Regions from separate parts of the Metabacillus sediminis genome, predicted to be linked through region 1. Evidence: riboswitches for the same ligand, from Rfam matches in the RefSeq annotation. Region 1 holds a riboswitch; each other region holds the start of a gene.

Region 1 (7,259 bases):
TCACGTCTTCGCACCAGACAGTATCTCCCGCGATATACAATGATTTTTCATCTGGATGGCTGAAAACGACTCCTGAAACCTGGCCCGTCATCTTGGTGATTTCACCTCTGCCATGCTGGCCGCTCGTTTTTGTAATCGTGATGTCTCCAATGGTAATGGACTGCCCAAGAGATTGCGCATGAACAAAACCATCTTGGCGAATGGATGCGGCATCATTTTCGTTTTGAGCGTAAATGCTGATTTCCTTCGGTAAGGCTTTTTTAGCTGCGTCATCATAATGATCTGGATGCAGATGAGTAACAATCACTGCATCTGCTTCAATGATTTCTTCAATTGATACGGGCAGGCCGACCATTGGATTGCGTTTATCCTGGTTGGGGGTGTTGGGAAACGGAGGCATGGCTCCTTTATCAGCTAGAAAAGGGTCGATTAGAAAGGTTTTCCCTGCATATTTTACAACTAATGTAGCATTGCGGATTAGACGAATCTCCATTTCAAGTTCCTCCTTTTGTATGATTCTCCTATAGGATAATATAAGAAGGGATATGACATACATAGATAAAATCAAGAGTTTGCACCGATATACTTGAATTGTGAAAGAGGTGGGAGAATTGCTTGATCAAACCGATCAAAGGATTGTATACGAGCTTACGAAGAATGGGCGTATTACCATGAAAGAATTAGGAGAAAAAGTTCATTTAACGGGGCAAGCTGTTTCTTCAAGGGTAATTAAGCTTGAAGAGGAGGGGGTCATTGAAGGCTACACAATCAACCTTAATGAAAAGAAAGCAGGATACTCCATTCACGCTTTCCTAAACATATATACAAACAGCTTCAATCACCAGCCTTATTTAAATTACCTTTCTAGTCAGAAGGAGTATGTGCTGAAAAATTTTAAGATCAGCGGAGATGGCTGTTATTTGCTTGAGTGCCGGTTTAAGGGAAATGATGAACTGGATGCCTTCTTAACGGGGTTAACCAGGCACGTAAATTACAAGCTGTCCATCGTCATAAATGCGACACAAATTGTGTAAATTTTGCGTTACATTTAATAGGCAATTATCCTCTCCTCAAATGTCCATGCTACTATAAAGGTGGATTATTATAACGGAGGACTTTCAGATGAAATCGCGTCTTAAAATTTGGCTTGAAATTTTACTTGTATCCTCTAAGCTCGGATTGACGTCCTTTGGCGGTCCGGTTGCCCATTTAGGGTATTTTCGGGAGGAGTATGTCAAAAAGAAAAAATGGCTGGATGACCAGTCTTATGCGGATATTGTAGCTCTGTGCCAGTTTCTTCCGGGGCCGGCGAGCAGTCAGGTCGGACTTTCCATCGGGCTGCTCCGGGGTGGCCTTGTAGGCAGTTTTCTGTCATGGTTCGGCTTTACCATGCCCTCGATCCTTATCCTGATTGTATTCGCTTATTTGTTTAAGGGGACGGATGTTCATGAGGCGGGCTGGCTTATGGGGCTGAAAATTACAGCGGTAGCCGTAGTGGCGCAGGCTGTAATGGGGATGGGAAAGTCACTTGCACCGGACAGGCCGCGGATCACAATTGCGGTTCTCGCTGCAGTCGGTGCCCTTTTCGTTCCATCCGCTTGGGGTCAGCTTGCAATTATTGCAGGATCTGCTGTTGCAGGTTATTTGCTTTATAAAAGAGAAGAAGTGCCTGAGGTCCCTAAGCTTATTCTTACAATCGGCAAAAAAACAGCTTCAGCTTCACTTTTATTATTTGGTTTGCTGCTTGTTCTCCTGCCCATCATCCGGCAAACATTCTCCGGGACCTATATCGCTCTATTTGACGTATTTTACCGGGTTGGTTCCCTCGTATTCGGCGGCGGTCATGTCGTCCTGCCGATGCTTGAAAAAGAGGTGGTTCCTGCAGGCTGGATGACACAGGATGTGTTTCTTGCGGGATACGGGGCTGCACAGGCAGTTCCAGGTCCTCTTTTTACATTCGCTGGTTATGTGGGCGCAATCATCTCTGGAGTTCCAGGGGCTTTGATCGCAACTGCGGCTATGTTTCTGCCTTCATTTTTGCTCGTCATCGGAGTTCTTCCTTTTTGGAGCAGCATCCGCGGAAAAAAGGGAGTGCAGGCAGCCCTCATGGGTGTAAATGCGGCGGTCGTTGGTATTCTGCTTGCCGCCCTGTATGATCCTGTTTTTACAAGTGCTATTCATTCAGCGTCTGCATTTGCACTCGCCTTGGTCTCTTTTGCCCTTCTTGTTTATTGGAAGCTGCCGCCTTGGCTTGTCGTGGGACTTACCATAATTGCCGGCACACTGATGGAGCAAATTGGAGTGCTTTAGAAAAATATTATGATATACTAACCGGCAAAGGAAGGTGATTTTACATGAATAGTAAACAGTCCATCCTGAAAAAAGTTGTGGATTATGCAAAAAAGAATCCTGAGCAGACAAAAAAAGCAATCAGCATGGTTACAAAAACCTTAAAAAACCGAAAAAAATAAATGTGCAGATGGCCTTCCCGGTCATCTTTTTTTGTCCTCATAATATCACCTCTTTTTGGAAAAATAACAGTATCTATTTATTTTGAAAAGAGGAAATCAGTATGAAACCAATGTCTTCGTCCGAATTAGCAAATTTATGGTCCACTTATCAGAAAAAGACGATGCTTCTCCGCATCATGGAACACGCATTGGATGTAACAACCCAAAAGGACATTACGTCGATCCTTCAATATGCCTATCAGGAAGAAGTGAAATTTGTAAAAGAAATCGCTCAGCTTTTTCAAAAGGAAGGCGCTGCAATTCCTGAGGGGTTTGATGAAACGGATGTGAACCGAAAGGCGGAAAGGCTGTTCGATCAGTACTTCTATATCCGCTTTCTGCGGATGCTGATGAAGCTTGGAATCGGGCTGAATGCTGTGCACCTGTCAATGGTGTATCGAAATGATATTCACGACTTCTTTTCGAGAACGTCTGCCCATTCCAACAAAGTGTTCGGTATGTGTACAAATTGCCTCCTGCAGGTAGGGAACGGCGCCATTCCACCGGTAATCGGGATGCCGGATCATCCTAAATATGTTGTAAATGAAAGGTATTTATCCGGATTTCATTTTGGCAAAAGAAGATTGAATGCTACCGAACTTTCCATCATCTATCACATTGTGGAAAACAACAACTTCGGTGCCCAGCTGATGAAAGGGTTAAGGAAAGTAGCGAAAGAACCGGAAGTGAAAATGTATTTAAAGAAAGGCGAACAGCTTGCTATTGATTTGTATCAATCCTATGGGAAGCTGATGGAACATAGTGGAATCCCTGTCTCAGCCTTGCCTGGAGCAGTCATTTCTGAAACAAAGACCGCTCCATATTCAGATAAACTGATTATGTATTTAATCAACTTGTTAAGCAGTTTGGGGTTGACAAGCAACGCACTTGGAACAACCTACAGTTTGCGCCCGGATCTTCCTCTGAAAATGGCAATTGCTGCACGTGATATTTATTCATTTGCAAAAGAAGGCGGGAAAATCATGGTAAAGCATCAGTGGATGGAAGAAATTCCGGAAGCTGTGATAAAGAGATAGTTGACGTTTTTTTACTGCATGTTATGATGAACCTGGAAAATAAAATACCGCATTGCCACTAGGGGAGCCCATAACGTGGGGCTGAGACCGGAGTATGCTCCGGGACCCTTGGAACCTGATCTGGTTTGAACCAGCGGAGGGAAGTGGGAGATTCTTAATCTTTCCCGCTCTTATCCGTTAAGAGCGGTTTTTTATTTTTACATAAGAAGCAGGGGGAATTCAAACATGACATCTTTTACAGAAAAGTTAAGAAAAGTAACCGATTCAATTTGGGAGGCAAACTTCAACCATCCTTTTGTAAGGGGAATCGGCGATGGTACGCTCCCGCTTGAAAACTTCCGTTACTATGTCATGCAGGATGCCTATTACTTATCCCATTTTGCCAAAGTTCAGGCACTCGCTGGCGGAAAGGCTGACGACCTTCATGTAACAGCGCGAATGGCCTTCCATGCGCAAGGAACCTACGAAGCGGAGCTATCGCTTCATGAGAAATTCTCAACTCTGCTCGGAATTACAGAAGAAGAAAAACGGGCCTTTGAACCATCACCAACCGCATATGCCTACACATCCCACATGTACCGTTCCGCAATCAACGGAAGCCTTGGGGAAATCATTGCCTGCATCCTGCCGTGCTATTGGATTTACTATGAAATCGGTGAGAGATTGAAAGAGTGTAAGCCTGAAGAACCGATTTATCAGGAATGGATCGCGGCTTATGGAGGAGAATGGTTTAAAGAACTTGTATTTGAACAGCTAGAGCGACTGGACCAGCTTGCCCTGGAGGCATCTGAAAAAGAACGACAGAAAATGATCCGCCATTTCACAATCAGCTGCAAATACGAACTGTCATTTTGGGAAATGGCCTATACGATGGAACAATGGCCGGATACGGAAGCAGTTGAAGTACAGTAAGAGGGGAATTGACTGCATGGGAGTGTCCGATATCGAACCATGAACGTCCGATAGAAAGAGCGGAGTGTCCGATATCCGTGCGCGAGCGACCGATATCCCCCTCGCGAGTGTCCGATAAAAAGCAGAGTGACCGATATCGAACCATGAACGTCCGATAAGAAGAGTGGAGTGTTGGATATCCGTGCGCGAGCGACCGATATCTCCTCGCGAGTGTCCGATAAAAAGCGAAGTGACCGAAATCGAGCCATGACCGTCCGATAAAAAGAGCGGAGTGTCCGATATTCGTGCGCGAGCGACCGATATCTTGTCACGAGTGTCCGATAAAAAGCGGAGTGACCGATATCGAACCATGAACGTCCGATAAGAAGAGCGGAGTGTCCGATATCCGTGCGCGAGCGACCGATATCTCCTCGCGAGTGTCCGATAAAAAGCGGAGTGACCGATATCGAACCATGAACGTCCGATAAGAAGAGTGGAGTGTCCGATATTCGTGCGCGAGCGACCGATATCTTGTCACGAGTGTCCGATAAAAAGCGGAGTGACCGATATCGAACCATGAACGTCCGATAAGAAGAGTGGAGTGTCCGATATTCGTGCGCGAGCGACCGATATCTTGTCACGAGTGTCCGATAAAAAGCGGAGTGACCGATATCGAACCATGAACGTCCGATAAGAAGAGTGGAGTGTCCGATATTCGTGCGCGAGCGACCGATATCTTGTCACGAGTGTCCGATAAAAAGCGGAGTGACCGATATCGAACCATGAACGTCCGATAAGAAGAGTGGAGTGTCCGATATTCGTGCGCGAGCGACCGATATCTTGTCACGAGTGTCCGATAAAAAGCGGAGTGACCGATATCGAACCATGAACGTCCGATAAGAAGAGTGGAGTGTCCGATATTCGTGCGCGAGCGACCGATATCTTGTCACGAGTGTCCGATAAAAAGCGGAGTGACCGATATCGAACCATGAACGTCCGATAAAAAGAGCGGAGTGTCCGATATCCGTGCGCGAGCGACCGATATCTTGTCACGAGTGTCCGATAAAAAGCGGAGTGACCGATATCGAACCATGAACGTCCGATAAGAAGAGTGGAGTGTCCGATATTCGTGCGCGAGCGACCGATATCTTGTCACGAGTGTCCGATAAAAAGCGGAGTGACCGATATCGAGCCACCAACGTCCGATAAAAAGAGCGGAGTGTCCGATATCCGTACGGGAGCGGCCGATAACCCCTCGCGAGTGTCCTGCCACCAAAGAGCTAAAAGTCTCTCCGCAAAAAAAGCCGGCTTCCAACAGGAGGCCGGCCTTTTCTCAATCAATTAATCAATCACTTCATCATCAAATGGGTTAATAACGTAAATATAGCCGTGGGCCAGATCAATTCGGAGGATCCATTCCCATGGAACATCCAGTCTTTTATAAATAGCTTTCCAAAACTCAGCGGATTTTGTTTCAAATTCCAAGTATTCCTGCAGCAGCTCCTTATAGGAAGCTCCCTGAATCTGGATGTTTGAATCCATTAGACGCATGTGGGCTAGGTGCCTGCACTCCAATTCCTGGGCCATCTGAAGCTCTTCCTGTGTGGCTGTTCCAATAACGGTACCGTCCTCAGGTATTGCCGCAAAAACGTTTACATTTTCATCTACTGTCACTGGCTGTTCGTCGAAGCGCATGAGTCATTTCCTCCTTGTTTTGGAATAGGATGGTTCTCCACTATCATACATGAAAAGTTTCAATAATGACATGGATAATCATTAGGTTTGACCAAGGATATTTCGGGAAAACAGGCAGTACGGACATTAGACATATCATCAATGAATAGGGAGGCGCTTCTTTATGTTCGAGCTTCGGGACGTCCTTACATTGCTATGGTCACTTTGCATTGTTTTGCCGATCGCATCATTTGTTCATCAATTAGGCCATACTGTTATGGCGCTTGCCTTTGGCGGAAAAGGAACATTCACAATTGGTAGAGGAAAGCCGCTTTTTACGTTTAAAAATCTGACGGTAAAACGTCTTTATTTTTTGGATTCTTTTTGCCAGTATGAAGGTCTTAGGTATGATAATCGTGCTACTCATGCCATGGTGTATGGAGGGGGAGCGCTTTTTAATCTTCTTTCCATTCTGCTTGTGAACCTGCTTATTGTGCATAATGTATTGGAGCCTCATTTATTTTTCTATCAGTTTGCTTACTTTTCAAGCTACTATGTTATTTTTGCTTTACTGCCTGTCCGATACTCAGACGATCATCCAAGTGATGGAATGGCAATTTACGAAGTTCTCCGTCATGGGCGCAAATGTGATCCTATTGATTAGATAAAAAAACCGCCATTAGGCGGCGATTCAAATCTTTGTTAAATAATATAAAAACCAGACAGCATGGTTTTGCTCGTCCGCAGCCGCTCTTTTGAAAATGCGCTTTATGTACGCATTCGTGGCTTTATCTGAGATATCCAGATAGAAATCAACGGTTTCCTGTTCATCCTTGAAAGCGGCATTAAGCCCTTTCTCATAGGTTGAGGGACATTCTTCAATTTGCTTCGGCTTATGCTGGCGTCCTGTCAGCGACAGATAAATCTGCGAAAACTCCTCATAATGCCTTCTTTCATCCTTTTGAATTTCAAGAATTTTTTCCCTCTGTTCCTGCGTCGGTGCTTGCTTTGCCAGTACTTCATAGCAATTTATCGCGCTGTATTCTCCATCAATTGCCTTGGCTATTTCTTTAGCAAGCAATGCATTCTGGTTCATTTGGCGCTGATATTCTTCGTAATATTGATACTGCATCTCCTTGATCCCCCT
Region 2 (7,259 bases), 370 kb from region 1:
TCAAATTGAATAGATTTTTAGAAGATGTGTTTGGCAAATACATGAAACCTTCCGTATAATGGTATTCAAGAGCTTCATGCTCAATCCCTTTAAGGAGTGATGAAATATGAGAAAATTTCCAATTGTAATCATCAGCGTCATGGAGGGATTGGATCGGTAACTTGATCATCTCTCTATGACGTTCATTCATTAATTTTGAACGAACAGAATAGGGAGGATATTAGCATTGAATTTATCTGAGTTGGGGATGACCCCATTTTTTGAAGAGGCATTTAATCCGTTTAAGACTGAAGGATTTGAAATTGGCCGAGTGGCACTTGAACATAAAAGGGTATACAGAATTCTGACTGGGCAAGGAGAATTGCTAGGTGAGGTAGCTGGAAAGATGAGGTTTGAAGCCGGGGGAAGAGAAGATTTCCCTGCCGTGGGAGACTGGGTAGTTATTCAGCCGCGCTATGAAGAAGGGAAGGCAACGATACATGCGATTCTTCCCAGGCAGAGTAAATTTTCACGAAAAGCGGCGGGTGTGGCTACAGAGGAACAAATAGTGGCTGCAAATGTTGATACGCTTTTTATCGTGATGGCCCTTAACCAGGATTACAATATCCGCAGACTGGAACGGTATTTAATCATGGCCTGGGAAAGCGGAGCCAATCCGGTGGTGGTTTTGAATAAAGCAGACTTATGCGAGGATTTGAACGAGAAGCTCGCTGAAGTTGAAGCAGCAGCTATTGGTGTGCCTATACATGTAATAAGTGCTCTGGATGCTGAATCTGCTGAAATTCTCCGCAGCTATTGCACTGGGGGACGTACGGCAGCACTTGTCGGTTCATCAGGTGTAGGCAAGTCAACCATAACGAATCAGCTGATCGGCAGTGATTATTTAAAGACTCAGGAAGCAAGAGAAGATGATGACCGGGGAAGACATACGACAACGTACCGTGAACTCATTGCTCTTAATACAGGCGGCTGTCTGATCGACACACCCGGAATGAGAGAATTGCAGCTTTGGAGTGCCGAAGATGGGTTTCAGGGAACGTTTGAGGATGTGGAAACGTTAGCTCGCAGCTGCCGCTTCACCGACTGCAGGCATCAAAATGAGCCTGGCTGTGCCATCAATGCTGCATTAGAGGAAGGATCACTGCGGGCAGATCGTTATGAAAGCTATCAAAAGCTTCAAAAGGAGCTCGCGTTTTTAGCCCGTAAAGAGGATAAAAAAGCACAATCAGATGAAAAAGCAAAATGGAAGCAAATCACAAAAAGTATGAGAAAATTTAAGAAATAAAAAAAAGGTAATGGATATCGCTCCATTACCTTTTTTTTCAGTGCTGCGGCAGGACGTCGCGCTCTTAGCAGAACTTTCTTACTGGAGCGCCCTCTGCTTTTCGTGGTGTCCAGCTCCGGGCGCTAGCCGTTCGGCCGCTTCGCTTTCTCGGGCCTGCAGGATGCGGGTCAGTTCTGCGTTGCGACAGGACGTCGCGCTCTTAGCAGAACTTCCTTATTTGAGCGCCTCTCGGTCAAGAGCTCCACCGTCTCTCACGGAGGCCCGCACGAAGCGGGTCAGTTCTGCGTTGCGGCAGGACGCCGCGCTCTTAGCAGAACTTCCTTACTAGGAGCGCCCTCCGCTTTTCGTGGTGTCCAGCTTCGGCCGCTAGCCGTTCGGCCGCTTCGCTCTCTCGGGCCCGCAGGAGGCGGGTCAGTTCTGCGTTGCGACAGGACGTCGCGCTCTTAGCAGAACTTCCTTATTTGAGCGCCTCTCGGTCGAGAGCTCCACCGTCTCTCACGGAGGCCCGCACGAAGCGGGTCAGTTCTGCGTTGCGGCAGGACGCCGCGCTCTTAGCAGAACTTCCTTACTAGGAGCGCCCTCCGCTTTTCACATTGTCTAGCTACGGCGGCTAGCCCCTCGAGGTCATAAGCCACTCATCCTGAGGAAGGAAAGTTCACCTTCCCCAGGCTGATTGTCTTATGCTTGTCGGGGCTGGGCAAGCCGCCTCCGCTTTTCGTTAGTACCCTATATGATCATCAAAGAAGAAGGCGATTACGATTACGAATACGAGAAGGATCGATGAAATATTCATATAGTGGGCGAACTTTGAGAAATAAAGTATTTTTGCTAGAAAGTATAGCAAGACCGATAGGATTGAACAAATCATGCAAAGCCTTGAGGTTAGCCTCATAAAGTTCTCCTTTACCCCTTTTTTCCATTGTTCCCCTTTTTATATATATACCCATATTCTATTCGAAAATGGTTGCGCTTTTATGAACTAATTGTAAAAGGGGAAGAAGGTTGTGGACTTTATGATTCAATAGGGATTAAGGGGCCTCTATCGAACCAGTATGTTTTTTTCTGATGCCTTATTTAAGAGAAAGGTCTTGGGTTAATCCCCTTAGAGTGAAAGATTCTGAAGGATATAGAAATATATGGATTAGAATGGAAAAATTTAAATAGGCCAGTATTTCTAAAAGTTAAATCTTTGTGCCTATGTGAAGGAATGTATAAGATACAGCTTGCATACCTATTGTTTGAAGAGAATTTCAAATGAGGGGTGACAGCGGGTGAAAGAGTTTCTTAGTTTTAATAAAATGATTACACCAGCCATAATAACCATTATTTTTTATATTGGGAGCGGAATCAGTGTACTGACCGGTTTGGTGATGATGTTCAATTCGGGTGAATCAATGACCCCCGGCCTGCAGATCCTGATGGGTTTGTTTACAATGCTTCTGGGCCCGTTTGCCATTCGGATTTATTGCGAATTGCTGATTGTGATGTTCAAAATGAACGAATCTCTTGGAAAAATAGCTTCAGACAGGAACGAGGAAGAAGAGAAGATTGGGTGACGCTTGATTTTTCGTGTGGTAAGGGATAAACTTACTTTAAAAAATACGGATCGGGAGCTTGTGGAAGCAGGCTGAGAGTACGGCTAATCTGCCGTAGACCGGGTGAACCTGTTGGATAATGCCAGCGCAGGGAGAATGTAATGACTGATCATATTTTATGATTAAAGGCATTTCGCTTCTATGCGGGATGCCTTTTTGCATGGGCGCCCACCGGTTATCTGCAGCTCTTTCCGGAGAGGATGAATTGGAATGAATGCACAAAAAGCAGGAGCATTGCTGAGTAAAGTAAGAGAGGTAAATCCCCTGGTACATAATATAACGAATATTGTAGTTGCTAATTTTACAGCCAATGGGCTATTGGCCCTTGGTGCTTCACCGGTTATGGCAGATGCCAAGCAAGAAGCAGCAGAAATGGCTGCTATGGCAGGAGTGCTCGTTTTAAACATTGGCACACTGACAGAGCGGACTGTGGAATCTATGATTCTTGCAGGCAAATCCGCTAATAAGCACGGTGTTCCTGTTGTACTGGATCCTGTTGCAGCGGGTGCAACGGAGCTCCGTACACGTTCTGCTAAGCAGATTCTTGAAGAGGTAAAGGTTGCTGTTGTTCGTGGGAATGCGGCGGAAATCGCTAATGCAGCCGGTCAGAAATGGGCAATCAAAGGAGTCGATTCCGGAGAAGCTGAAGGAGACTTAGAAGAGCTGGCAATTCATGCTGCAAAGAAACTGAACACGGTGGTGGCTGTGACGGGAGAGACAGACTATATCTCCGATGGAAAACAGGTATTGAAGGTGTCGAATGGCCACTCTATCCTGACGAAAGTTACAGGTACTGGATGTCTGGTCACATCAGTAGTTGGAGCCTTTCTGGCAGTTGAGAAAAATCCGGTATCAGCTGCAGCGGCTGCGCTTGCTGTTTATGGAACCGCGGCAGAACTGGCTGCTGAAAAAACTGCGGATCAAGGACCCGGGAGCTTTCAAGTCGAATTCTTGAACCAGCTATTTCTGGTGACTGAAGAACAAGTCACTCTTCGTGCAAGAATTGAAAAGGTGGGGTTATAGAATGATCAAAAAGGCATTAACTATTGCCGGTTCAGACAGCGGCGGCGGAGCGGGTATTCAGGCTGACCTCAAAACATTTCAGGAGCTTGGCGTGTTCGGGATGAGTGCTGTTACAGCTGTAACAGCCCAGAATACCCTTGGTGTGCATGGAGTGTTTCCTTTAACTGCCAATGCTGTATCCGCGCAGGCTTCTGCAATAGGGGAGGACCTCCCTCCGGATGCCGTTAAAACAGGCATGCTCTTTAATGCAGAAATCATCTTGGCGGCAGCGGATTCAATAAAAAATTTTGGATGGAAAAATGTTGTGATTGACCCGGTTATGATTGCCAAAGGCGGAAGCACGCTTCTTCAAAGTGAGGCGGTTAAGGCCATGATTGATTACCTCATTCCGCTCGCTGCCGTTATTACTCCTAATATTCCAGAGGCGGAAGCAATTACCGGAATAACAATTAATAATGAGGAAAATAAACGAGAAGCTTGCAGGATTATTCATAATATGGGAGCTTCCTCGTGCCTGATTAAAGGCGGGCATGAAGAGAATACGGAGGAGTCAGCCGATCTTTTATACGATGGGAAAGAGTTTACAGCACTGATAAGCAAGCGAATTGAAACAAGGCATACTCACGGGACAGGCTGTACATTTTCAGCCGCCTTGACAGCTGAACTTGCTAAGGGCAGCACGATTGCTAAAGCTGCGGAAACAGCGAAGCAATTTATTCAGGCAGCCATTGAAGAAACGCTTGTAATTGGAGAAGGCCATGGTCCTACTAATCATTGGGCTTTCCAAAAGAGGATGAGACAGATATGAACAGGAACCGGATAAAACAGCACTTGGCCCTTTATTTTATAGCAGGAACACAGGACTGTCCGAATGATATTGAAGAGGTAGTAACCGGGTCAATTGAAGGAGGAATTACGCTCTTCCAATTTCGCGAAAAAGGCAAGGGTTCCCTTCATCCAGCCGATGAAATTGAACAGCTTGCGGTCCGGCTGATGCAAATATGCAGAAACTCAAATATTCCCTTCATTGTAAATGATGATGTGGAGCTGGCATTAAAAATAGGGGCGGACGGAATTCATGTAGGACAGGATGACGCCAAAGCCAGTGAGATCATTACACGCTTAAATGGTATGATTCTCGGGGTATCCGTGCATAGCGCAGAAGAGGCAAAGCGTGCTTTAGCCGATGGGGCAGATTACATTGGGGTGGGTCCTGTCTTTCCGACTTCATCCAAAGAGGATGCGAAGGAAGCGAAAGGCACCGCTGTAATCGAGGAGATCAAGCAAGCAGGCATTGATATTCCAATGGTAGGGATTGGCGGAATAACGGCTGAGAATGCGAAGAACGTTGTAAAGGCGGGAGCAGATGGAGTATCGGCCATTTCAAGCATCAGCAGATCGGAAAATCCCGCCGCAGCTGCCAGAGCTCTGAAGAAAGAGATAACCCGGTAGAGAAAGAAAACAAAACGCCTAGCTTTTCTTAGCGAGGCGTTTTGTTTCTTTGCTCTTTTTCTTTCTTTTGTAATATCCGTTAATCTTCAGGTATTTCTGATAGCCTTTGCGAATCCGTTCGAGCATCCAGCGCGGAATCTTCCATTTTCTGAATCTTGAAAGGGGAAGGTATATCCGGTAGTAGGCCTTTTTGAAATCCTTCCACCTTGGACAATCAAACACTTCTAAAAAATCAGAGACGTCCACAATATAGCCGCGGCCATCCTTCATCATGACATTTTTTCCGTGTATATCCGTGGGGTTTAATCCCTTTTCCCTGGCATATGCAATGGCGTCGTCTACATCTTTTATGACTTTTTCAGGGATGTAAACACCTTTTCTAAGAGCATCGTAAAGAGTGATGCCCTCCAGTTTTTTTAATATGAGATAACGGTCACTATAGCTGAACATGACCGAGTATGCTGGGTGATCGCCAAGTATTTGGTATACTTGTCTTTCTTTATCGGCGCCTTCGCGGTTTTCTGCATAAAGCTTAACAATTTTTCCTGGGAGTCCTTCGTTTACGAAAACGGCCGCATAGTTTCCGCGGCCAAGCAATTTCCAGCCTTGCGGTATATTTTTTACATGAACCGGTTCAAGAGGGTCTACACTTTTTACGGAAACTTTCGCAGTTAATTCAGCATCAATATTCATCCTATTTATCACCTCAGGGAACAAACAAATCCCGACTTAGCTTTCATTAATATAAAGTATGGTTAAACCTATCATACTCTTTTCTGCAGGTCTAGTCATCCACTTGAAAATAGGAAGTTTTAGGAGAAGGCTAAGCTTGTAAGATTCGTTCACTTGATTTAATATTTGCTATGAATAAAGCACAGAAAGTATGTGGACTATGATCAAATCTATCATTTTATTTGTATTAGCGGGTTTAGCGGAAATTGGTGGAGGCTATTTAATTTGGCTATGGATAAAGAACGGTCTTCCAATATGGTACGGAATCATTGGCGGGGCAGTGCTGGTTGTGTATGGCATATTGCCGGCCCTGCAGGATTTTCCTGATTTCGGCAGAGTGTATGCAGCGTACGGAGGATTATTTATCGTTCTCGCTTTACTATGGGGTTGGGGAGTAGATGGAAAAGCACCTGATTTCTATGACACATTAGGAGCCGTTATCTGTCTGATCGGTGCAGGAATTATCCTATGGGCACCCCGCTGAATCATAGAATAATAGAAGCAGCAGGGATATTCGTCGCCTCCAACTGATAGAGTCTGAATACTCTATTAGGGAAAGGAGGGGATATTATGAGTTCTCGAAATAGATGCAATTCTGGCAGTAAGCCAAGACTCTATTTGGATGAATTGGCGGGTTCATCCTGTCATCGCAGCAGAAAAGGAACGTCCGATCACGGCCGCAAGTCGTGCGGAAACGGACAGACAGAAGGAATGTCAGACCGCCGCAGGAACTGCGGATGCAGCCAGGTAAGCTCTGGAAGCTGCTCCCGTTATTGCGCGAATGTATGCCGGACACTCTTCCCTCTCAACTATACTCAATGCTTTAATGACTGTACTTCCTGCCAGTAAGAGTTTTTCAGAACATGCTAAAAGTTAACCAAAATGATGGCGCAGAATGGTCTTCTGCGTTTTTTTTTGGTGGAAAACTGACTTAACAATGTACATATTGTTCATTTGGCACCTATAATCTTATATAACTGCAAAGTAAAGGAGTCTTCATAGAGTTGAAAAAACAGATGATAGCGATTATTTTACTTACTCATTTAAGCTTGGCAGGATGTTCGGCGATGACGCAGCCATCCGATCAACCCGTTCAAACCCATTCTTCATCCAATAAAGAAACGAAACAGGAAAAACAAGGAGATGAAAAAAGCGCTGTATTAGAGGAAGAA
Region 3 (7,259 bases), 2.0 Mb from region 1:
TGGATGGGGCAGACCTTTTCGTCGAGCTTTATGATTTGGATAACAAACTGATTTTAGATATGACCTTAACTTCTGAAATGATTGGATCAGAATTAATTAAAGAAACAGGTAAGGACTTAGTAAAAACGTCTGAAGCAGTTTCATCCATTAAGAAACAGACGGAAAAACCGGGAGCAACAGTTAAAGGAGCTAAAATGCCTAAGACAGCAGGATTTCATGCAAACTGGATGATTGCCGGAGCTTCTTTAATAGCGGTTTCCGTTTTAATTAGAAGAAAGCTGCGTACATCCATCTGATGAAACATTTCCTTTCAACAGTAAAGAAGAAGCGTACGCTTCTTCTTTTTAGTGCCGCGATCCTCTTTGCTGCCGGAGTTTACTTAACTAGTACGAATGCGTTTAAATTAGCAAAAGCTTACTTTTTCTATGAACAGCAGAAAGCGGATTACCATGTGATTAAAACGGCGCCGGCTAAAGCAAGTGAGACAGAAGGCGCTAAACCTTCTCCTTTATATGAAACAAGGCCGGTAAAAGGGGAACGGATGGGGGAATTAATCATCCCAAAACTAGATGCAGTCCTTCCTATTTACCATGGGACAGAAGAAGACGAGCTCGAAAAAGGAGTTGGGCATTTTGCTCAATCTGTCCTTCCAGGGGAGAAGGATAACTCTGTTTTATCTGGACACCGGGATACTGTCTTCAGACAGCTTGGAAAAGTAGGGGAGAACGATCTGCTTATTGTCAAAACATCTGCCGGCACATTTACTTATAAAATTCGCAAAGTCCGTATTGTAGACGAAAACGACCGTACGGTGATTGTACCTAAACCAAGGGCTACATTAACTGTTTCCACATGCTATCCGTTTGATTTTATTGGTTCGGCACCAGAACGCTACGTTTTAATTGCAAATCTTATTAAAACAGAAAAACCGTAAGCCAATATTGGCTTACGGTTTTTTTGCATTGCTTTTGATTAGCCCGGGTGAATTCATAATGACTAACCATATTGCAAGTGCAGCGACAATCCAGGTAGGGATCATCCAGGTTGAGTTGTATACAAGTGAGTAGGTGAAAACGGGAGTGCCCTTTGGTGCATATGAGCCGAAAAAGACAATTCCTGATAAAACATGCGAAGCAAGCCGAAGAATGGAACCAAGCAGGGTAGCCGCCATAACTGCGGTCAGAGTTCTCCATTTATTTTGCTTCAATGCAGAATGTACCCATCCTGCAAACAAGCCGCTCATCCCGGCAAGCATAAAAGGCAGCGGATAGTCCAAAATAGCTTGGGCGGGATGTACGATAAATGCAGGTGCCAAAATCGGCTGCAGAATTCCGGTCAGAAGGCCTGTGAGCAATCCGCCTTTGAGACCCCACCTGAAGGACATAATAAATATTGGAATCATTCCAAGTGAAAGTGACCCGCCTTGAGGCATCTTAATGAAGAAACTTGAGAGCATGTCCAGCAACAGTGCCAGAGCAGTTAAAATAGCTGTTTCGGATAAGAATAGAAGTTTTTGATTTTTCATATGGGCTCCTTTTACAGGCATCGACCAAAAGGAGAAAATAAAAAAGCAATGCGGGGAATGCTCTTGCTTCCACGCACTGCTTTAATCACGAAGTTAAACGATCAAGCCACATCCCTACGCAAGCATTAACTAACAGGTTCAAAGGGTCTAGAACAGATTGTTCATTCTCAGCCGAAGGCTCCCCTAGTGGTCGTATACCGAATTATTTAATTATTTTCACTATACACTATCACACAAATTTCGACAATAACTATTTTACATTTAATAGAATGATGATACTTACGTGCCGCATTTTTGGTACTATTAATTTACCTTATCAAACCAGAAGGAGGAAGAGAATGAAACCATTTACCGAAAAAGCTATTCAAATCATCAAAAATATACCGGAGGGCCGGGTTATGACGTATGGACAAGTTGCATTTGCAGCGGGAAGTCCTAGAGGAGCGAGACAGGGTGTAAGAGTTCTTCATACGATGAGCAGTAAATACAGTTTGCCTTGGCACAGAGTAATCAGTTCTAGGAGAACTCTCCATCAAGGATCAGGATGTTCTTGAAGAGCAGAAAAAAGCCTTATCTATAGAAGGAGTTGAAATCGAAACAGGGAATAAAATATCGCTGCAAAAATTCCAGCATCATTTTCATAGAGAAATTTGAAAAAAATGATTGTCCTTTTAGAGATATAGTGATATATTAATATTTGTCGCTGAAAACAGAAGATATTTCCTTTTGAAACATTGTTGAAAAAGATGTTGACTCTTGTCTAACGGCGTGATATATTATTAAAGCCGCTAACGAAGCGGTTGCAAAAAATGATCTTTGAAAACTAAACAAATCGAAGTGCCAACGTTAATTCTAGAGCAACAAACAAGAGCTAGTCAAACTACTTTTTGGAGAGTTTGATCCTGGCTCAGGACGAACGCTGGCGGCGTGCCTAATACATGCAAGTCGAGCGGACCTCTTCGGAGGTCAGCGGCGGACGGGTGAGTAACACGTGGGCAACCTGCCTGTAAGACTGGGATAACTCCGGGAAACCGGAGCTAATACCGGATAACTTTTCGAACCGCATGGTTCGGAGATAAAAGACGGTTATGCTGTCACTTACAGATGGGCCCGCGGCGCATTAGCTAGTTGGTGAGGTAATGGCTCACCAAGGCGACGATGCGTAGCCGACCTGAGAGGGTGATCGGCCACACTGGGACTGAGACACGGCCCAGACTCCTACGGGAGGCAGCAGTAGGGAATCTTCCGCAATGGACGAAAGTCTGACGGAGCAACGCCGCGTGAGTGATGAAGGTTTTCGGATCGTAAAGCTCTGTTGTTAGGGAAGAACAAGTGCGGGAGTCACTGCCCGCACCTTGACGGTACCTAACCAGAAAGCCACGGCTAACTACGTGCCAGCAGCCGCGGTAATACGTAGGTGGCAAGCGTTGTCCGGAATTATTGGGCGTAAAGCGCGCGCAGGCGGTCTTTTAAGTCTGATGTGAAAGCCCCCGGCTCAACCGGGGAGGGTCATTGGAAACTGGAGGACTTGAGTACAGAAGAGGAGAGTGGAATTCCACGTGTAGCGGTGAAATGCGTAGAGATGTGGAGGAACACCAGTGGCGAAGGCGACTCTCTGGTCTGTAACTGACGCTGAGGCGCGAAAGCGTGGGGAGCGAACAGGATTAGATACCCTGGTAGTCCACGCCGTAAACGATGAGTGCTAAGTGTTAGAGGGTTTCCGCCCTTTAGTGCTGCAGCTAACGCATTAAGCACTCCGCCTGGGGAGTACGGTCGCAAGACTGAAACTCAAAGGAATTGACGGGGGCCCGCACAAGCGGTGGAGCATGTGGTTTAATTCGAAGCAACGCGAAGAACCTTACCAGGTCTTGACATCCTCTGCCACTTCTAGAGATAGAAGGTTCCCCTTCGGGGGACAGAGTGACAGGTGGTGCATGGTTGTCGTCAGCTCGTGTCGTGAGATGTTGGGTTAAGTCCCGCAACGAGCGCAACCCTTGATCTTAGTTGCCAGCATTCAGTTGGGCACTCTAAGGTGACTGCCGGTGACAAACCGGAGGAAGGTGGGGATGACGTCAAATCATCATGCCCCTTATGACCTGGGCTACACACGTGCTACAATGGATGGTACAAAGGGCTGCAAAACCGCGAGGTTAAGCGAATCCCATAAAACCATTCTCAGTTCGGATTGCAGGCTGCAACTCGCCTGCATGAAGCCGGAATCGCTAGTAATCGCGGATCAGCATGCCGCGGTGAATACGTTCCCGGGCCTTGTACACACCGCCCGTCACACCACGAGAGTTTGCAACACCCGAAGTCGGTGGGGTAACCCGTAAGGGAGCCAGCCGCCTAAGGTGGGGCAGATGATTGGGGTGAAGTCGTAACAAGGTAGCCGTATCGGAAGGTGCGGCTGGATCACCTCCTTTCTAAGGAAGAATTATCAGCACCCATGTGGTGCAGCAATTAACGGACGCACTTCGACTTTGTTTAGTTTTGAGAGATCATTCTCTCTATACACTTGTTCTTTGAAAACTAGATAACGATATGAATGTCAAACATTCACACGAGTAAGCAAATAACCTTACGATTTTCTTCTGCGCTTGCGTAGATAGAGAACATCAAGTCTGAAAACATCTGTTTTCAGCTCTAACGAAGATAACGTCTGTTATCAGGTTAAGTTAGAAAGGGCGCACGGTGGATGCCTTGGCACTAGGAGCCGATGAAGGACGGTACGAACACCGATATGCTTCGGGGAGCTGTAAGTAAGCGTTGATCCGGAGATTTCCGAATGGGGAAACCCGCTGCTCGTAATGGAGCAGCATCCTGATCTGAATACATAGGATCTGGAAGGCAGACCCGGGGAACTGAAACATCTAAGTACCCGGAGGAAGAGAAAGCAATAGCGATTCCCTGAGTAGCGGCGAGCGAAACGGGATTAGCCCAAACCAGAAGGCTTGCCTTCTGGGGTTGTAGGACACTCAACACGGAGTTACAAAGGAACGGGGTAGAAGAAGCGGTCTGGAAAGGCCCGCCAAAGAAGGTAACAGCCCTGTAGTCGAAACTTCGTTCCCTCCTGAGTGGATCCTGAGTACGGCGGGACACGAGAAATCCCGTCGGAAGCAGGGAGGACCATCTCCCAAGGCTAAATACTCCCTAGTGACCGATAGTGAACCAGTACCGTGAGGGAAAGGTGAAAAGCACCCCGGAAGGGGAGTGAAACAGATCCTGAAACCGTGTGCCTACAAGTAGTCAGAGCCCGTTAACGGGTGATGGCGTGCCTTTTGTAGAATGAACCGGCGAGTTACGATTACGTGCAAGGTTAAGTTGAAAAGACGGAGCCGCAGCGAAAGCGAGTCTGAATAGGGCGATTGAGTACGTGGTCGTAGACCCGAAACCAGGTGATCTACCCATGTCCAGGGTGAAGTTCAGGTAACACTGAATGGAGGCCCGAACCCACGCACGTTGAAAAGTGCGGGGATGAGGTGTGGGTAGCGGAGAAATTCCAATCGAACCTGGAGATAGCTGGTTCTCTCCGAAATAGCTTTAGGGCTAGCCTCATAGTGAGAGTCTTGGAGGTAGAGCACTGATTGGACTAGGGGCCCTCATCGGGTTACCGAATTCAGTCAAACTCCGAATGCCAAAGACTTATCTATGGGAGTCAGACTGCGAGTGATAAGATCCGTAGTCGAAAGGGAAACAGCCCAGACCACCAGCTAAGGTCCCCAAGTATCCGTTAAGTGGAAAAGGATGTGGGGTTGCTTAGACAACCAGGATGTTGGCTTAGAAGCAGCCACCATTTAAAGAGTGCGTAATAGCTCACTGGTCGAGTGACCCTGCGCCGAAAATGTACCGGGGCTAAACGGATCACCGAAGCTGTGGACTGTTCTTACGAACAGTGGTAGGAGAGCGTTCTAAGGGCTGAGAAGCCAGACCGGAAGGACTGGTGGAGCGCTTAGAAGTGAGAATGCCGGTATGAGTAGCGAAAGAGGGGTGAGAATCCCCTCCACCGAATGCCTAAGGTTTCCTGAGGAAGGCTCGTCCGCTCAGGGTTAGTCGGGACCTAAGCCGAGGCCGAAAGGCGTAGGCGATGGACAACAGGTTGAGATTCCTGTACCACCTCTTTTCCGTTTGAGCAATGGAGGGACGCAGGAGGATAGGGTAAGCGCGCTGTTGGATATGCGCGTCCAAGCAGGTAGGCTCAAGGGATAGGCAAATCCGTCCCTTGGTTAAGGCTGAGCTGTGATGGCGAGGGAAATGAAGTACCGAAGTTCCTGATTCCACACTGCCTAGAAAAGCTTCTAGCGAGGAAAATGGTGCCCGTACCGCAAACCGACACAGGTAGGCGAGGAGAGAATCCTAAGGTGATCGAGAGAACTCTCGTTAAGGAACTCGGCAAAATGACCCCGTAACTTCGGGAGAAGGGGTGCTCTTTAGGGTGAATAGCCTTGAAGAGCCGCAGTGAATAGGCCCAGGCGACTGTTTAGCAAAAACACAGGTCTCTGCGAAGCCGCAAGGCGAAGTATAGGGGCTGACGCCTGCCCGGTGCTGGAAGGTTAAGAGGAGAGGTTAGCGCAAGCGAAGCTTTGAATTGAAGCCCCAGTAAACGGCGGCCGTAACTATAACGGTCCTAAGGTAGCGAAATTCCTTGTCGGGTAAGTTCCGACCCGCACGAAAGGCGTAACGATCTGGGCACTGTCTCAACGAGAGACTCGGTGAAATTATAGTACCTGTGAAGATGCAGGTTACCCGCGACAGGACGGAAAGACCCCGTGGAGCTTTACTGCAGCCTGATATTGAATTTTGGCACAGCTTGTACAGGATAGGTAGGAGCCTTGGAAACCGGAGCGCCAGCTTCGGTGGAGGCATTGGTGGGATACTACCCTGGCTGTGTTGAACTTCTAACCCGCGGCCCTGATCGGGCCGGGAGACAGTGTCAGGCGGGCAGTTTGACTGGGGCGGTCGCCTCCTAAAATGTAACGGAGGCGCCCAAAGGTTCCCTCAGAATGGTTGGAAATCATTCGCAGAGTGTAAAGGCACAAGGGAGCTTGACTGCGAGACCTACAAGTCGAGCAGGGACGAAAGTCGGGCTTAGTGATCCGGTGGTTCCGCATGGAAGGGCCATCGCTCAACGGATAAAAGCTACCCCGGGGATAACAGGCTTATCTCCCCCAAGAGTCCACATCGACGGGGAGGTTTGGCACCTCGATGTCGGCTCATCGCATCCTGGGGCTGTAGTCGGTCCCAAGGGTTGGGCTGTTCGCCCATTAAAGCGGTACGCGAGCTGGGTTCAGAACGTCGTGAGACAGTTCGGTCCCTATCCGTCGCGGGCGCAGGAAATTTGAGAGGAGCTGTCCTTAGTACGAGAGGACCGGGATGGACGCACCGCTGGTGTACCAGTTGTCTTGCCAAAGGCATCGCTGGGTAGCTATGTGCGGACGGGATAAGTGCTGAAAGCATCTAAGCATGAAGCCCCCCTCAAGATGAGATTTCCCATCGCAAGAGTAAGACCCCTGAAAGATGATCAGGTTGATAGGTTCGAGGTGGAAGCGTGGTGACACGTGCAGCTGACGAATACTAATCGGTCGAGGACTTAACCTTTATTCAAGTAAGGCTGCTTTACTCGTGCAGCACATCGTTATCTAGTTTTGAAAGAGCAAAAAAGATTAAAAAATATCTTGATTTCTCCTGAAATCATAGTATAATAAATCTTGTCGCTTTTTTTAAGAATATGTCTGGT

What was found. Region 1 has a riboswitch for thiamine pyrophosphate ahead of tenA (thiaminase II). Riboswitches for the same ligand answer to the same signal wherever they lie in the genome.
Region 2: linked by a shared signal. The riboswitch ahead of thiM (hydroxyethylthiazole kinase) and the one ahead of tenA (thiaminase II) in region 1 are both predicted to bind thiamine pyrophosphate.
Region 3: linked by a shared signal. The riboswitch ahead of thiT (energy-coupled thiamine transporter ThiT) and the one ahead of tenA (thiaminase II) in region 1 are both predicted to bind thiamine pyrophosphate.

The regions. Positions count from the first base shown of each region.
Region 1 covers NZ_CP147407.1:1,022,750-1,030,008, forward strand. Annotated here, with positions in the region: gene WCV65_RS05545 (MBL fold metallo-hydrolase) at 1-493, opposite strand, end outside; gene WCV65_RS05550 (Lrp/AsnC family transcriptional regulator) at 612-1,034, shown strand; gene chrA (chromate efflux transporter) at 1,123-2,310, shown strand; gene WCV65_RS05560 (DUF3231 family protein) at 2,573-3,547, shown strand; TPP riboswitch at 3,598-3,706, shown strand; gene tenA (thiaminase II) at 3,773-4,459, shown strand; gene WCV65_RS05570 (hypothetical protein) at 5,780-6,133, opposite strand; gene WCV65_RS05575 (hypothetical protein) at 6,297-6,776, shown strand; gene WCV65_RS05580 (ferritin-like domain-containing protein) at 6,804-7,244, opposite strand.
Region 2 covers NZ_CP147407.1:1,393,848-1,401,106, forward strand. Annotated here, with positions in the region: gene rsgA (ribosome small subunit-dependent GTPase A) at 248-1,285, shown strand; gene WCV65_RS07395 (DUF4282 domain-containing protein) at 2,557-2,841, shown strand; TPP riboswitch at 2,882-2,992, shown strand; gene thiM (hydroxyethylthiazole kinase) at 3,091-3,903, shown strand; gene thiD (bifunctional hydroxymethylpyrimidine kinase/phosphomethylpyrimidine kinase) at 3,905-4,711, shown strand; gene thiE (thiamine phosphate synthase) at 4,708-5,355, shown strand; gene WCV65_RS07415 (serine/threonine protein kinase) at 5,374-6,048, opposite strand; gene WCV65_RS07420 (YnfA family protein) at 6,248-6,571, shown strand; gene WCV65_RS07425 (hypothetical protein) at 6,658-6,936, shown strand; gene WCV65_RS07430 (thermonuclease family protein) at 7,092-7,259, shown strand, end outside.
Region 3 covers NZ_CP147407.1:3,142,839-3,150,097, reverse strand. Annotated here, with positions in the region: gene WCV65_RS16405 (processed acidic surface protein) at 1-296, shown strand, start outside; gene WCV65_RS16400 (class D sortase) at 296-934, shown strand; gene thiT (energy-coupled thiamine transporter ThiT) at 947-1,525, opposite strand; TPP riboswitch at 1,620-1,720, opposite strand; gene WCV65_RS16390 (MGMT family protein) at 1,864-2,079, shown strand; rRNA gene WCV65_RS16385 (16S ribosomal RNA) at 2,410-3,948, shown strand; rRNA gene WCV65_RS16380 (23S ribosomal RNA) at 4,194-7,120, shown strand; rRNA gene rrf (5S ribosomal RNA) at 7,254-7,259, shown strand, end outside.